DNA from 2 places in the Idiomarina sp. genome. Region 2 is predicted to be linked to the other one. Evidence: predicted binding sites of a transcription regulator. Region 2 holds the regulator's gene; the other holds the start of a gene.
What was found. The regulator LexA, encoded in region 2, represses DNA repair genes until DNA is damaged. The targets are predictions, from matches to a motif close to TACTGTATNNNNATACAGTA.
Positions count from the first base shown of each region.

Region 1: the regulator LexA is predicted to act here: its motif matches at 3,126-3,145, upstream of umuD (translesion error-prone DNA polymerase V autoproteolytic subunit).

Region 1 covers NZ_CP080268.1:2,382,243-2,390,077, forward strand. Annotated here, with positions in the region: gene KZ771_RS11535 (hypothetical protein) at 1-916, shown strand, start outside; gene KZ771_RS11540 (hypothetical protein) at 936-1,403, shown strand; gene umuC (translesion error-prone DNA polymerase V subunit UmuC) at 1,416-2,711, opposite strand; gene umuD (translesion error-prone DNA polymerase V autoproteolytic subunit) at 2,689-3,114, opposite strand; gene KZ771_RS11555 (hypothetical protein) at 4,292-4,609, opposite strand; gene KZ771_RS11560 (hypothetical protein) at 4,710-5,447, opposite strand; gene KZ771_RS11565 (hypothetical protein) at 5,709-6,725, shown strand; gene istA (IS21 family transposase) at 6,898-7,835, shown strand, end outside.
Region 2 covers NZ_CP080268.1:2,572,758-2,580,592, reverse strand. Annotated here, with positions in the region: gene tdh (L-threonine 3-dehydrogenase) at 1-25, shown strand, start outside; gene KZ771_RS12490 (rhodanese-like domain-containing protein) at 42-350, shown strand; gene KZ771_RS12485 (rhomboid family intramembrane serine protease) at 356-1,168, shown strand; gene KZ771_RS12480 (flagellar basal body-associated protein FliL) at 1,174-1,578, opposite strand; gene KZ771_RS12475 (chorismate lyase) at 1,655-2,260, shown strand; gene ubiA (4-hydroxybenzoate octaprenyltransferase) at 2,253-3,107, shown strand; gene plsB (glycerol-3-phosphate 1-O-acyltransferase PlsB) at 3,104-5,575, opposite strand; gene lexA (transcriptional repressor LexA) at 5,714-6,331, shown strand; gene KZ771_RS12455 (SOS-response cell division inhibitor) at 6,328-6,747, shown strand; gene coxB (cytochrome c oxidase subunit II) at 7,081-7,835, shown strand, end outside.

The DNA.
Region 1 (7,835 bases), 190 kb from region 2:
ATGTATGTCGATGAGCATTTCTTCCGGCAAGTTGCTCGAGTGTAACTTATTCTCACCGATAGAATTTATCCGTATCGACGATAGCGCCACGTTTAATCAAAATATTCGTTTGATAAATTCGCTCGCTGATTATGATTTTGAGCCTAGTATGGACGAAAAGGCTTTCAGTGCCTCGGTATCAAAGGGGAGTTGTAAGCTATTGAAAGCCGTTGATGAGTTTAATACGGCACAACATGCAACGGTTGCTGACCATGTCAGCGTTATGTTTTCAAAAGATAAGGCATTTGTTGATTCGACTAACTTTCATGCAAGCTTTGAACTTCTTCAAAGTGAGGAAGAGCAGTGCGCGGTTCTGAATGCCGCGTCATTTAAAGCATTTCAGAAAGTGATTAATCTAATGCATATATCTCGAGATGCGAAGCTGTCGATGCAGTTAACTGACCAGCGCATAATACTTGAAACTGAAAAAAGCTTTGCATCAATAACAACGAAAGATTTAAGTCACCGCCCCGAATCTATCTCCCCGCCACACGCGAGCGAGCAACGTATTTGTCTCAATGTGTTTGAGACGATTGAGGCGTTAAAGAAACTCGATGCGAAGCAAAAAAAGAGTGAAGACTTCGTGTTTGTGTCGCCTGTCGTTCGAAACGAAACTTCTCAAGTTTTGTTTGAATCAGAGCCGGAGTCCGGACAACTCACATCACGTGTTAATCATGTCGCAGACTTGCCAGATTTCGATGAAATAAAGACGCTTCGACAGCCGCTTTTAGCAGCAATTAAAATGCTCATTGACGACGAGTTCGTGTATCTCCAAGCGCTTGAGGCTGATTCAACTGAAATTATTGTTGTTAACAAGTTACAGACTAAATATGCCGCAATACAAAAACTACCCCATCAAGCGGGTAGCGTAGATTGAATAGCTTTGGAGTAAAAAAATGGCAAAACACAATGTGTGGTCGAAATCCATGGGCCGTTACTTAAAAGCAAATTATTACAAACGAACAGCACGGCAAATAGCAGGGCGGCTGGAGGTTTCCAAAGCCGCCGTTATGCGACGGGCAAAAAGACTAAGTCTTGGCTCAAAAGCATACGCGGCGACATCGGAGCGCCGTGCTTATAATGATGATGAACTCAGGTTCATACAAGAAAGTGCAGGAAAGCTCAGTATTGAAAAGGTTGCTGAGCATCTTAATCGTTCGTCAGATGCTGTCCGGCAAAAGGCGAATCGGATGAATTTGTTGACTGCGACAAAAGTAAGGCCGTTCACGGAAGAGGAGCTTAATTTTATAAGAGACAATATTGCGTCGATGTCTTATCGCGAGATTGCTACTATGCTCAATAGAGGTGAAGAGCAGACGCGTTGGTATGCCCGCAAACTTGGTTTAAAGCGCCCTCGCTCTTAAGTCAAAATCTCATCATCGTACTTTAGGTATATCAGTCCAGCGAGTGGTGTAGGCGGGCGATAACCGCTCGCGCTTCACCTGCCAGTCCTTCGTTTTCTTCTGGGATGCAAAATACACGCTACCGGTTTTGGCCCGGTTGAGCTTATCAAGCACGTCCATCAGTGCCTTACTGTTTGGTTTTGACTTATTGGTTTCAAACAACGAGGGCTGAAACACGCCGGGGGCATAAAAATCACCGATCATGACACCGGCTTTGGCGTAATAAAAGCCGGGGCGATAAATGCGCTCGGACAGGTCGCGGGTGAGCGCCAAAAGCTCCCGGCTGTCCTGTGTCGGTACCGATAATGTGTGCGTTGCGCTGTTGCCGTATTGCGGGTTGTTTTGACGAAACGGGTTGGTGCGCATAAACACCGTCAGTTGCCGGGCGCACTGCTTCTCGCTGCGTAATTTTTCAGCGGCGCGGGTAATAAAATTGCTGAGCGCGCTTTGAACGGCATCAAGTGTCAGTACCGGCTGCCCGAAGCTGCGCGATACAACGATTTGTTTTTTCTGTGACGGCACTTGCTCAAGCGACAGGCACGACTCCCCGCGAAGCTCGCGGGCGGTGCGCTCGAGTACTACCGAGAACTGTTTGCGCAGCGTTTTTAAGTCACACTCAGCGAGCTGTAATGCGGTTGTGATACCCATGGTGTTAAGTCGGGCAGCAATACGGCGCCCAACACCCCACACCTCATCAACCGGTGTGATAGCAAGCAGGCGGCGCTGCCGTGCTCTCTCACTTAAATCGACCACACCGCCGGTTTTCGGGTATTGCTTGGCGCCGTAATTCGCCAGTTTTGCGAGCGTTTTTGTCGGCGCAATACCGACACAGGTCGGCATGCCCACCCAGCGCAGAATTCTGTTTTTTAATTCATGACCAAAGGTATCAAGCGATACCGCGCGCTCGACCCCAGTCAACTCAGCAAAGGCTTCGTCAATGGAGTAAACCTCTAAGCTCGGCACTATCTGCTCAATGGTTGTCATCACACGGTTGGAGATATCGGCATACAGTGCATAATTGGATGAGAATACTTCAATACGGTGCTCGCGGATGAGCTCGTCGATTTTAAACAGCGGCGCCCCCATTTTGATACCCAGCGCCTTGGCCTCCGCCGAGCGGGCAATGGCGCAGCCATCGTTGTTTGAGGCGACAATGACCGGCCGCTCCCGTAAGTCGGGTCGAAATAACCGCTCGCAGGAGACATAAAAATTGTTGCAATCAATCAGCGCAAAACATGGCTTTCGCTTAGCGGCAGCGGTGGATGACATGACTGACGACCCCGAAAACATCAAGCTCGGCATCACTGCCTAAACGAATGGGCGGATAATCCGAGTTATGGGACAAAAGCGCAGGATAGGGTTTAAGCTGAAGCGCTTTAACGGTGAGCTCGCCATTTAAACAGGCAATAATGATATCACCAGCCTGAGCACTCAGCGCGCGGTCGACCACCAGAATGTCGTTATCGTGAATACCTGCGCCTATCATTGACTCACCGCTCGCCCGCACAAAATAGGTAGCTGCGGGATGTTTAATGCAAAGCTCATTCAAATCAAGCTGCTGCTCCACGTAATCCTGCGCAGGCGAGGGAAAACCGGCTTGCACCGTTTCCAGTAAGTACGGAATTTGCACGCGCGGGAACACGCCCGAACGACTGATGATATCAACTTTCATACGACCTCAAGCACTGTATGTATAGACAGTATATTTGTTCGTGCAAAATTCGCAACTGCTGTTTTTATCTTGGCTGAGGCTGTCTCTCTTATTAAGCTGAAATCAGGATTTCTTTAGTCAAATAAAGCGTCGTGGTCCTGACTTTTTCGAAGTTTAGCAGGCGGTATTTCATGACATTGAAATGATTTATAACCCAACCCGAGGTATACGGAAATAGAAGGGTGTCGCTCAGCAACGTTTAGCGTCAACACGGCTGGAGGTAGATGGTGTGGAAGTTTCAGGCTTGAACAATTAGGCTTAAACTATGACAGAAACGGCGAAATGAGCCGAAAAATAAAGGGGCTACCTTTCCAGGCAGCCCCTTCCAGAACTCATTGCATCTTGGTCACCGCCGGGTTGACTTAAAAGTGAACGTCGACAGATAAAAGGCCCAAGTGCTTACCAGAAAAAGCATAAGCAAGAGGCTTTAAAATTGCAACCAGATTTAACGCCTATTGGTGGAGTGAGGGCACAATATCAGTGTTTGCTTTTTATGTTGAGTGGCACTTCGGCCGAGAGCCGATTGGGTGAAGTGAATTAGTTCCTAAATTGTCACGGTTTAATAAGGGGGACGGATTTAATGGTTATCAGAGTCGGACTTCCTATTCTTTGAGCCGTCACGTTTGCCTTTATTGTTGCCAATGAAGATAGTTGCAGTGCCGGCAAGAAGAACGAGTGGCGCAACGCCAATCAGAATGGCTTCCCATGTAGTGAGCTCCATAAGTTGTTAACTCCTATTCCAGTATGGCATTGCAATTCTGATGTCTCTGGTATCATAAGAGACTGTTAGTCACGGTCAGTTATTTACTAGTTTAGCCAGTAAACAAACGAAATTTCAATATTGCTAAATGAGCTCAACGAACCTGGTTTGCATCTATCCGTTAGCTACGAAGACTTACCTTTTGGCTCATTGTACGGATTAAGCGTCCGTGATAATCAAGTAGCGAAGCCGCTCTTTTGCAGACTAACGCATAAGGTAAACGTTATTCCGAATCGAGCTTTCGGCATTTTTTGAAAGCGGTTAGCGTCAGGTTGGCGCTAACCGCTTTTATTCTTGCGTGCTATTTACCTTGGGCTCTTAACCTCTTGGGAAGTCGGCAGCCCAATATTGGGTGTAGAGGCTACCTTTGAGTCAAGGCTATTCATATTTCAACAGCTCCGCCAACCCCTGATCATTGTCATTGGCGTTTAGCCAATCCAGGGCCTCGTCATGCGTTTTACATTCAGCCGCTTTGCACTCCGGATCCCAGTCACGGTAATTAGAGAAAAAACGTTTCACTACCACGAAACGTCCACTCTCCGTTTTAAAAATTTTGGCAGAATGAAAAAGATTGGTATCAGGTACGGTTGCCGTGTCATAAAATGTCATATCGACCTGGTTTCCCGTTTGAGCGATTAATACGCCACGAAACTCGAAAGCTCCGGCATCAGTCGTTTGAATGCGGTATTGATTCATTATCGTTCCTCATTTTCAACGTTGTAAATAAGTCAACTAAAGCAAGGCGTGGTTAGCGAGTCATAACCACGTTTTGCCGAAGGGTTAATCGGTTTGCAATTCACTGGGCTAATGTAGTTTGCGAGCTTCTTGGAAGCTGCATCGCAATAGTGAACCGGCAATGCCTCAACTGGTATGTGCACGTGAGGAAGTCATAAATGACGCGCTTTTGAACCGGAGTGAAAGCCTTTCGAAATAAGCGGGCACTGATTTGGTCACTGATTTTTCCATACATTGAAAACCCCCAATTAGGCAGGTTCGGATTTAGCCGTCCCGCTTGTACTTTGGCTGGTAAATCGAACGCATCGAGATCCTGAATAAACAAATCAGGGTTTGAAATAAAAACAGACTCTTGAAACTCCTCATCAAGGCTTTGTCTATAAACAGGTGTATCGACTAACGAACGTTTAATCAAACCGTCATAAGTACAGTTTTCCAGTGAGTTGTGTGCGCTGTTAGCAATATGACTGGTGTCGGTGGCGGCGTTAAAAAGCCGCTCCCAAAGTGCTAAAGCGCCGAGCGAAAGCTCAGACGTATCGGCGCAAGTCATCAGATTGGGACTGAGTGTTGCCAGTGCGTATAAGTAAATGCTGTAGCCATACCCTTTTTTGCTTTGCAATGAAGCCGACTCTTGCACTCGGGCTATTGCCTCCTGTTCGATATGATAGCCGAGAGCAGCAAGGATATTGCCCGCTCGGTCAATCATCACGAACAGCCTGGCATCTTCATCGAAAAAGCAACCAACATCATCGCAAAAGACGTGGCTTGCTGTAATAATTTCATCAAATTTTGTGCTCATACGCTAATTCCTTCATTTACTATTGCGAGGTGAGTGAACAAGCTATCAAAATATGAAATTACCGCTACTTCACGCGGTGCAAATGAAGTATCGATGTAAAACAGTAACTTACAAATCTCCGGCGCGTATAAATAAAACCCGGTCAGCTAGATGCCTGATGAGTTGCACGAAGTACGCTGCTCTATTCCGTTTAGAATTAATGTCAGATAAGCTAGAGCTATTGCAACAAGGAAGAAAATGATAGAAACAAGGAGTTTAGCCATGAACAAAAAAGTCTTAGTCGGTCTATTGTCAGCAGTACTTGTCTCTGGATGCGTTTCGATGAGTGATGACCCTTACATACGCTCTTTGGGGAATGACCCGCAATCAACGGAGCTAAATGATGAGCTGACCAACAAACGCCTTTCATATATTGGCCGCTACTTAGTTGAAACAGAGACTCGCCGGGAAATTGTTGCCAATACGTATAACAAGGAATTTATAGAGTCATGGTCATCTGCTGACTACGGAACCATGACATCGATGGTGACCGATTTAGCGGTCGGGGATTTAGGCTCATCACTTGGCAGTGACTTAGGGGCGGCCGTATCGATAGGAGGTATGGTACTGGGTGCAGCTTTCTCATCGGATTACGATATCGTCGGGCAGGCCTGGTTACCGGATGACTTTAATGGCGCTTCCATCGACTCGAGCGATGAGGCTCATCAAGTCTTTTCGCAGTTCATCAATAAAAAAATAGGAGATGTTGCAGCACAATTTAATTATGAGGCAACGTGTCTTGGTCACTGTGGTGAACGCAGTAAAGCATTTCTCTTACAACGAAAAGATGCAGTCGAAGACCATCCTCAATGGGGCTATCAACCTGAGCAAATCGTGGCGCTTATTCACATCCCGGTAGAATTCGAGGCCGTTGAGGAAAATGATATTTTACCCGTCATTATCGGTGAGCCAGTGCGCTGGAAGTTACCCCCGTATTTTACGTTAAAAATGGGGTTTTATTCAGCAATCCAAACCGATGAAAATGGCGATGTCGTTGTACAGGCTACGCCCACTGAGAAGGGATACACCATCGAGACAGTCAGTACGCGCAGAGACTTATTGAAGGTTCCGCTGGGACGAATGATGATGCAATCGTTTCACGACACGCCCTATACATTTTATGCTACTGATGACGAATACCCATCTCAGCTCTATTTCAATGGTAAAGCTTACCGCTTCTTTGATGGCTCTCAACCACAGATTATTGAAGAGGAAATTACAAAACAGTGGGGCGGCTGATGCAATCGAGCGCCTTGAAAGGGAACCGGCGTTCTTGCGTATTTCGGGGTCATCCGGACATTGATTTCGGTCTGAGCCGGACAACCATTTCGGTATCATCCGGACAAGTTTTTCTTCCCTCGCTTTTCGAGTTTCGGCATAACAGAGTTTTTATCTGTGAGCCGAGGCAACCATGACTAAAGCAAAGAAAAAAGCGAGGACGGATATGCGGACTTATCTGGACATTTTTCGTTTGAAGTTTGAGCGGCGGATGACTGATCGGCAAATAGCATTAACGCTGAACATCGGTCGCTCAACCGTCAACAACATCTTGACCCGGTTCCGAAGTTTACAGCTCGAGTGGCCGCTTCCTGATGAAGTGTCACTTGAGAAGCTCGATAATTTATTGATGCCCGGTCGCAATTATCAACCGCAACGCGTGCTGCCGGACTGGCTGAAGGTACACAAGGAGCTTACCAGCCCACTCGTGACCAAGCAGTTGTTGTGGCAGGAATACCAGGCCGAATATGGTAATCAGGCTCTGGGATACACTCAGTTCTGTGAGCATTATCGCCGCTGGTTGGGTAAGCAACGTCGCTCTATGCGTCAATTACATAAAGCCGGTGAGAAGCTCTTTATTGACTTCTGCGGACCAACCGTACGCATCGTTAACCCACTCACCGGAGAATACCGCAAGGCAGCCATCTTCGTTGCCTCAATGGGCGCGTCAAATTACACCTACATCGAAGCGTGCGAAGGACAGGACTTAGAGTCCTGGCTGCTCGCCAATCGCCGCTGTCTGGAGTTTTTAGGCGGTGTGCCGCAGTTGCTCATCCCGGATAATTTAAAATCCGGTGTTAATCAGGCCGACCGCTACGAGCCGCACCTCAACGACAGCTACCGGGCGTTCAGTCAACATTATGGCTGTCCTGTCATCCCCGCACGCCCCCGCAAGCCTCAGGATAAAGGCAAAGTAGAATCCGCTGTGTTAGTGGTTGAACGCTGGGTGTTAGCGCGGCTGAGGCATACGACCTTCCACAGTATGGCGGCGTTAAATCAGGCGATAAGGTCGCTGAACAAAGAGCTCAACGAGCGACCGATGAAAAGCTATAACGGTCTGAGCCGGGCGGA
Region 2 (7,835 bases):
TAAAGTCATTTTAAACTGGGATTAATCACGTGACTCAGGAAATTACGCTTCTGGACGCCCATCAGCAATGGGCGTCTGACGCTGCTCCCATCATTGTCGATATTCGTGATGCGCAGTCGTTTGCACAGGGCCATATCCCCGGTTCGCTGCAGTTAAACAACGACAATGTCGCTGAATTTATTAGCAACACTGACGGTGGTGCTCAAGTTATCGTTGTTTGTTATCACGGTATCAGTAGTCAGCAAGCCGCCAGCGTGTTACAACAAAATGGATTAACTAACGCGGTTAGCATGCAAGGCGGTTTCACCGCCTGGCAAATGCAGTTTCCGGACGATGTCGAGGCCAATTAATCATCATGCGCAGATTACTGACTAGCACCGATAGTGACTTCATAGGTCAGGTTTATCAGTATCTGCGTCAGCATGGTATTCCGGTTAGCGTTACCGAACAAGGCAACAACCTCGAGCTCTGGTTGCACCAAAGCAGTTACGAGGCGGCGGCCAAACAGCTCATTCAGGATTTTAAAAATAATCCTCAAGTCATGGATACCAAACCAAGCCGAAGCGCACGCTCGTCATTACTGAACGACCTGCTGCGCAATACCGGTTGGCTTACCCGTATCATTGCAGTTATTGCCGTGTTTGTTTACTTGCTGCTGCAAATGGCGCCCGAATCAATACTTGGCGCGCTTAGGATCAGTAACTACTACGATAGCTACCCAGTTGCTCAGCCCTGGCGGTTTATCTCGCCGGTAGTACTGCATTTTTCCGTCATGCATCTGGTGTTTAATGTGTTCTGGTGGTGGTATCTGGGCGGACGAATTGAACGTTATTTGGGCGGCTCATGGTTAATTGCCGTCTTTTTATTCAGCGGCATCACCGCTAATGTCGCACAATACGTCGTCAGTGGACCCAACTTTGGTGGTTTATCGGGTGTTGTTTACGGCTTGTTAGGCTTTTGCTGGCTTTATAGCTTTGGCCGGCGCACGCCATTGTGGTTGCCTCCCGGCCTCATCGTATTTATGGTCGGCTGGTTAATTTTAGGTTACACCGGTGTACTTTGGGTTAATATTGCCAACGAAGCCCACTTGGCTGGTCTGCTTTCCGGTTGTCTTGCCGGCGTTGTGGTACGGCTGCTAAACCCAACACCACGCAAAAACCTACGCTGACTACCTTATTGATAAATAAAGTTAGTAAATATAAGTTCACGGATAACAGGGTTGCCGGTTTCCTGTCGCATTAATTCCTGCGCCCTTTCTTGGCATTTCATTCGCAACTGATCACGTCCTGTCATGGTCTTAATTTGACGCTCCGGGGCAGAACTCAGAATATGAATAAATGCATCACGTAACAACGGTGCGTGATGCTCGACCACCCCAACATATTGGGGGTTTGGCACCATCACTTCGATAGTCACTCGAATAAACCCTAGTCGGTAGTCGTTGCCATCTTTAATGAAGTTAGTGGTTATGTCTGGTTCAAAGCCATAATAAGAAACCGAGCTTTGCATGGTTTTAGCCGGCATGGCTAATACCAACAACGCAATAGCCAGCATACTTTTTAACGTTATTATCTTCATCTGTTGTTCCCGATTTACTGCCAAGCGCTACTCGCTTTGCTATGATAACGACAGTAGCCGTTAGCCGAAAGTTGATATGCAACTAAATTTTCCTGTTTCTGAACCTTGCCAATGGCAACCGCCTGAACATTATTCGCTTACATCATCCCAGCGCAACTGGCTATTAGCTGAAGGGTCATTAACAAAAAAATTAAAACAACATTGCCGCCAATTCCGTGTACAACTGATTGGTCAGCGACCCGCGCCGATTTTTGACAGCGAATTCGACCTGTTTAAACGCCATCATACCCGCGTTCCATTTGAAGCCAGCGTGCGGGAAGTACTGCTGTATTGCGACGACAAGCCCTGGGTTTTTGCACGCAGCTTATTCCCGTTATCGGCACTACGGCATAAAAACCTGAATTTATCTGGCCTCGGCGACTCATCTTTGGGGCAATCACTATTCGGTCAGCCTGACTTATTGCGCAGCCCTTTTGAGGTCGCACAATTACCCGACAATCATGCTGTTGCAAGGCTAAACCATCAGCTTTTTGGGCATTCACAAAATTTGTGGGGGCGTCGTAGCTTATTTTTAACCGGCGGACAGCGCGTTCTAGTTAGCGAAATATTTCTTTCGCCACTACCCTTTTATGAATCCCGCGCATCACATTCGCTTAACCCTGAGGAGAAAGGACATGAGTAAGCTTAACGCGTACTGGCGCTTAATGCGTGCCGATCGGCCTATTGGCACTTACCTATTAGCCTGGCCTACCATTTGGGCTCTGCTCATTGGCGGCAACGGCGAGCCCTCGTTAAAACTGTTTGTGCTGTTTATGTTGGGAACATTCTTAATGCGTTCTGCCGGTTGTGTGATCAACGACTTTGCCGACCGCAACCTTGATGGCCACGTCAGCCGCACTCATCAACGGCCTATGCCGGCGGGTGAGGTTACAGCCACCGAAGCGGTAGTGGTATTTGGGCTGTTATTGTTTGCCGCCTTCATTGTGGTACTGCAGTTCAATACCCAGACCGTGATGTTAAGCTTCGCCGCCGCAGGTGTTGCTGCACTCTACCCTTTTTGCAAACGCTGGACACATTTGCCACAAGTGGTTTTGGGGGTCGCGTTTAGCTTCGGTATTTTGATGGCCTTTAGCGCCCAAAACTCAACTCAGTGGTTTATTGCCGGTGTGTTATTTGTGACTAACGTTATCTGGACAGTGATGTACGACACCGAGTATGCCATGGCTGACCGCGAAGATGACTTACAAGTTGGTATCCGCAGTACCGCGATTTTATTTGGCCGACATGATCGGCTTATCATTGGTTTACTGCAGCTTATCACGGTCGCCTTGCTGACTTATGTAGCGTATTGGTTTGACTGGAGCTGGCCTCTGCTATTGGCGCTCGCGGCTATTGTGGGATTATTTGTATACCAGCAATTATTAATTCGTGAACGTGAGCCAAGCCAATGCTTTAAAGCCTTCCTTCACAATCACTATGTGGGGATGACATTTGCCACTGGCCTGGCCTGGCATTACTGGTTTCTTTAACCTGAGTTGTCGGCCTTCTTCTGCATTTCGACTAACAGCTGTTGCACCGATTGGCGGATTGTTTGCAGTACCGGTGGATCGATCAACGCATCAATACGGTCACTTAATGCGCCAATTGCCGGAGCCGCAATTTGCTGGCCGTCATCGTTGACGTTTAATAAGTCCTGACCTTTTAAGCTTGCAATAAACGTCGACATGACTTTTTTATCGTAAAACTCTGGTGCGTTAATACCGTGAATCGCACTTAATCGCTCTGCCAGCGTAATTGAGTGCCTCTCCAACTCGGCTCGCTGAATTGGCTGAGCCTGCTGTAAAAGCTCTAATACAATACTATAACGCTGCAGGGTTTCGCTGGCACTACGGGCTAGTAGTTGCAGTTGTAACCACTGCGCCGACTCCCGTGACACCATGTGATAGACTCCGCCGCTAAAGCTAACTAAGCCTTGTCGTTGCAGTTCTTCAACGATTGCCTCAACCCAAAGCGGTACTTCGTCAACCTCGTGCGAGAGGAATAGCTCGGCTTGCAACATGGGATAGACTTGTTGAACCTGTTCAATTAGCTGAGTCAGGGTTTGCTGCTTTTTAGCGACCAACGCAGTGGCAACAATCCCCGGAACAATCATCAGGTGCAAAATGTTATTACGATAGTAAGTCATGGCTATTGCATTAGCATTCTCTAAGCCAATGACCTGACCCATGGTATCTTCGTTGATAGTAAATTTATCGGTACGTTTAGCCTGGCTCCAAAGTTCTTCAGCCGTCGCGGTCGGTACATTAACGTCCTGCGTATAGGGGACTTCTTTTAGTAACCCCTGATAAACGCGTAACTGCGCCAGTAACTCTTCCCGCGTTAACGCATGATGCTCTGAGCTCAGAATAGCCAAGGCGGTTAAATTAACACTGTTGGCTGCAGCAGCGTCATTAATGCCACGCATGACCGTTTCTGCTAACCGGTTAACGGCAGGTGTTAGCCACTGCGGCCGTTCGGGTTCTTCAGCACCGCGGGTAACCGATGACTGCCAGTCCTCTACCTGACGATCGAGAAAGTCTTTAAGGTTAATTGGCTTACCAAAAGTAACGTAACCCTGACCGAAGTTTTTTAACTTGCGGAGGCTACCCAGCACCTGCCACATCGATTCTTTTTCTTTGTTCTTACCTTTTAGTTCTTTCAGGTAGGTCGCTACTTCCATTATATGCTCGTAGCCAAGGTAAACCGGTACCAACGAGATAGGACGCTGCTGGCCGCGCAACATACCTTGCACTGTCATCGCTAACATTCCCGTTTTCGGCGGTAGCAAACGCCCGGTTCGGGAGCGACCACCTTCGCTAAAATACTCTACCGGATAGCCTTTCTGAAATAACCAACAAAGGTATTCGCGAAACACGGCCGAATACAGTTTATTGCCGCGAAAGCTACGGCGAATAAAAAACGCCCCACCGCGGCGAAAAATTGAGCCCACCGGAAAAAAGTTAAGGTTCACGCCGGCGGCAATATGCGGCGGTACCAGGCCTTGCTTGTATATCACGTAGCTCAATAACAGGTAATCCATGTGACTGCGATGGCAGGGAACGTAGATAATTTCATGGCCCTGTTGCGCGAGTTTGCGAATTCTGTCGCCTCCGCGCACGTCGATGCCATTATAGATTCGACTCCACATCCAGGTCATAAAGCGATCCAGAACCCTTACCAGCGTCTCGCTATAATTAGCTGCAATTTCGTTAACGTAGCTAAGCGCCTTTTTACGAGCTTCCTGTTCAGACACTTTATTACTGCGCTGTTCATCGGCTATCGCTTTTTTGAGCGCTGGCAAACTAATTAAATCATGCATCAGCTCGTTGCGGTCACTTAACTTCGGCCCCGCCACCGCGTGACGCATGCGTACAAAGTGGACCCGAGCAACCCGCGCAAGTTTGTGCGCAATTTTTATGTCGCTACCACTTTGTCGGGCCATGGTGCCTAAGCTAACCGAGCGCGAAAAACGACACAGCACCTGCCGACCCGAGAAAAGTACCAGCCAGAACTTACGCAAGTGGCCAGGGTTGTCCAGGTCACCTGTCATGGTGGCGCCGTCGCGAGCCTCCTGACCAGGTTTTCTGCCCCAGAAGACGCCAACAGGCAGCAATTGAATGTCCAACTGTTGGTCAGCATGGTGGGCTTCGAGTAACTGATGGAAGTCTTCTATCGCTTGCTGAGAAGAATCGGATTCTGCTTGTTCCAAATACATAACCCGCGTGAACGATTTCCCATTTACGACCAGTGGCATCGACGGATCCGGCAACTGTTTTTGCCGGGCTGCCCGCTGTAATATGGAATAATCGGCACGCGACGTTGAACGCATAACGTACACGACCGGCTTGTCGGCAACACTTGCGTCACCTGACTCTGCATCATCAGCTATCGCAATAAAACGCGTCAACCAACGTAGCGGATGCTTAATTACCGAATAAAACCAACCCTGACTTGCCATTAGAACCCTGCACAGAATGCGTTTAAAACAATTACTTAGTCGACAGTATACAGGATATTAAGTTGCGACAAAAAATACTTGCGAATGCAAAATACCTGTATATACTCACAGTTACTGTATAAATAAACAGGAAAGCTCATGCGACCGTTAACTCCAAGACAATCAGAAATTTTAGCACTGATTAAAGATAATCTGCAGGCGACCGGTATGCCGCCCACGCGTGCCGAAATAGCCAGTAAATTAGGGTTTCGGTCTGCCAATGCCGCAGAAGAACATTTAAAAGCACTGGCCAGAAAAGGCGTGATTGAAATTCTCCCGGGTATGTCACGTGGTATTCGGCTGATTGGTGATGACTTTGACATAGAAGAAGGTTTACCGCTGATAGGTCAGGTTGCAGCGGGTTCGCCCATTCTAGCGCAAGAGCATATTGAAGGACATTTCAAAGTTGACGAGGGCCTTTTTTATCCTGCGGCGAGCTTTCTATTGAAAGTTAATGGTATGAGTATGCGCGATATCGGCATCTTAGATGGTGACCTTCTCGCTGTACACAAAACTGAACAAGCACGAAACGGGCAGGTGGTTGTCGCCCGGGTCGAAGATGAAGTCACGGTAAAACGGTTTGAACAAAAAGGCCGCAAAGTGCTGCTTCATCCTGAAAACGAAGAGTTTTCTACCATTGTTGTGGACTTATCAGAACAAGTATTTGCCATCGAAGGCTTAGCCGTCGGTGTTATTCGTAACGGAGCATCATTATGAAGTTTCAGCAATCAACCAAACAATCTCACCCCGGTTTATGGCAAAGCAACTCGGGTATCACTCAGTCATCTCAAGGTGTTGCAGCTGATACATCAGTGACACAAGCGCTTGCTGCTGCAGCAGATTGTGCGTCGGAGCAATGGGTTACGGTTGTTGGCGGGCAAAGGGAGTTTGTCGCGCAGCTGGTCGCCGCAGGCGTGCCCAGCCAAAGAATTCGTTGGCTACGGACACAAAGCCAGGCGCAGCGCGAATGGGCATTAGAACAAGCTCTTTTGACGGGAACCAGCGGCGTGATCATTGGCTGGTTAGGTTCACTCGACAGTCGCTTTAATCAGCGGGTAAAGATGGCAAGCCGCTTAAGCCAAACACAATGCTTTTTGTTTGAAGAAGACACATTATTATCTCACCTCCACTGAGCCCCTACCTCAGTACCCCACAATCTAATAATGTGTCTGGGCTGCTGGTGCAGCCCTTTTTTTTAACACTTTTGGTTATTTTTCCAGCAAACAGCACATTTGATCTGGATCTTTGTGCATAAATTCGTTAATAAATGATACTACCCAACTATATAAATTAATATAACAACGAAACTACAACAAAGAGTTGGTAGAGAAAGTGATTTCTGGGGAGATGTAGTTCCTTTTTCTGCTTACCTCTTTGTTCTTCAACATACGATCAGGTTTTGGTTTCGCGTAGGTGCGAAATAGAAGTCTGGCGAGTAGAAGAATAAGAGGAGAAGTCACGTGAAAATGAAGCCGCTGTTGGCACTTATGGCTTTATTTGGGTTTTCTGCGCAAGCCCAAAACCGCCTTAACCTGACGCAAGGTGTCACTGACGTCAGTAACCGTGTCTATGACCTCCACATGACGATATTTTATATCTGTTGTGTTATCGGGGTTGTTGTGTTCGGCCTGATGTTCATTTCTATGATCCGACACCGAAAATCTAAGGGTCGCGAGCCGGCCAAGTTCCACGAAAGCGTCAAAGTGGAAGTTGCCTGGACCATTATCCCCTTTCTAATTCTTGTTGGTATGGCGATCCCTGCTACTTCGACACTTATTGCGATGGAAGACACCAGTGATGCCGACGTAACCGTGCAGGTTACCGGGTCGCAATGGAAGTGGCATTACAAATACTTCGAGCACGAAGTTGAGTTTTTCAGCCGCTTAGCTACCCAACAAGAACAAATACAGAACAAGTTTGAAAAGAGCGAAAACTATTTGTTGGAGGTCGATAACCCGTTAGTTATCCCTACCGGACAAAAAGTTCGTTTTCTCGTCACCTCTGATGATGTCATTCACAGCTGGTGGGTACCCGACTTCGCTGTTAAGAAAGACGCTAACCCGGGTTTTATAAACGAAGCCTGGACCCGTGTTGAAGAGCCCGGTATCTATCGCGGTCAGTGCGCAGAACTCTGTGGTAAAGACCATGGGTTTATGCCTATCGTGGTCATTGCCAAAGAGCCTGCCGACTATCAGAAATGGATAGAAGACACTGAGGCCGA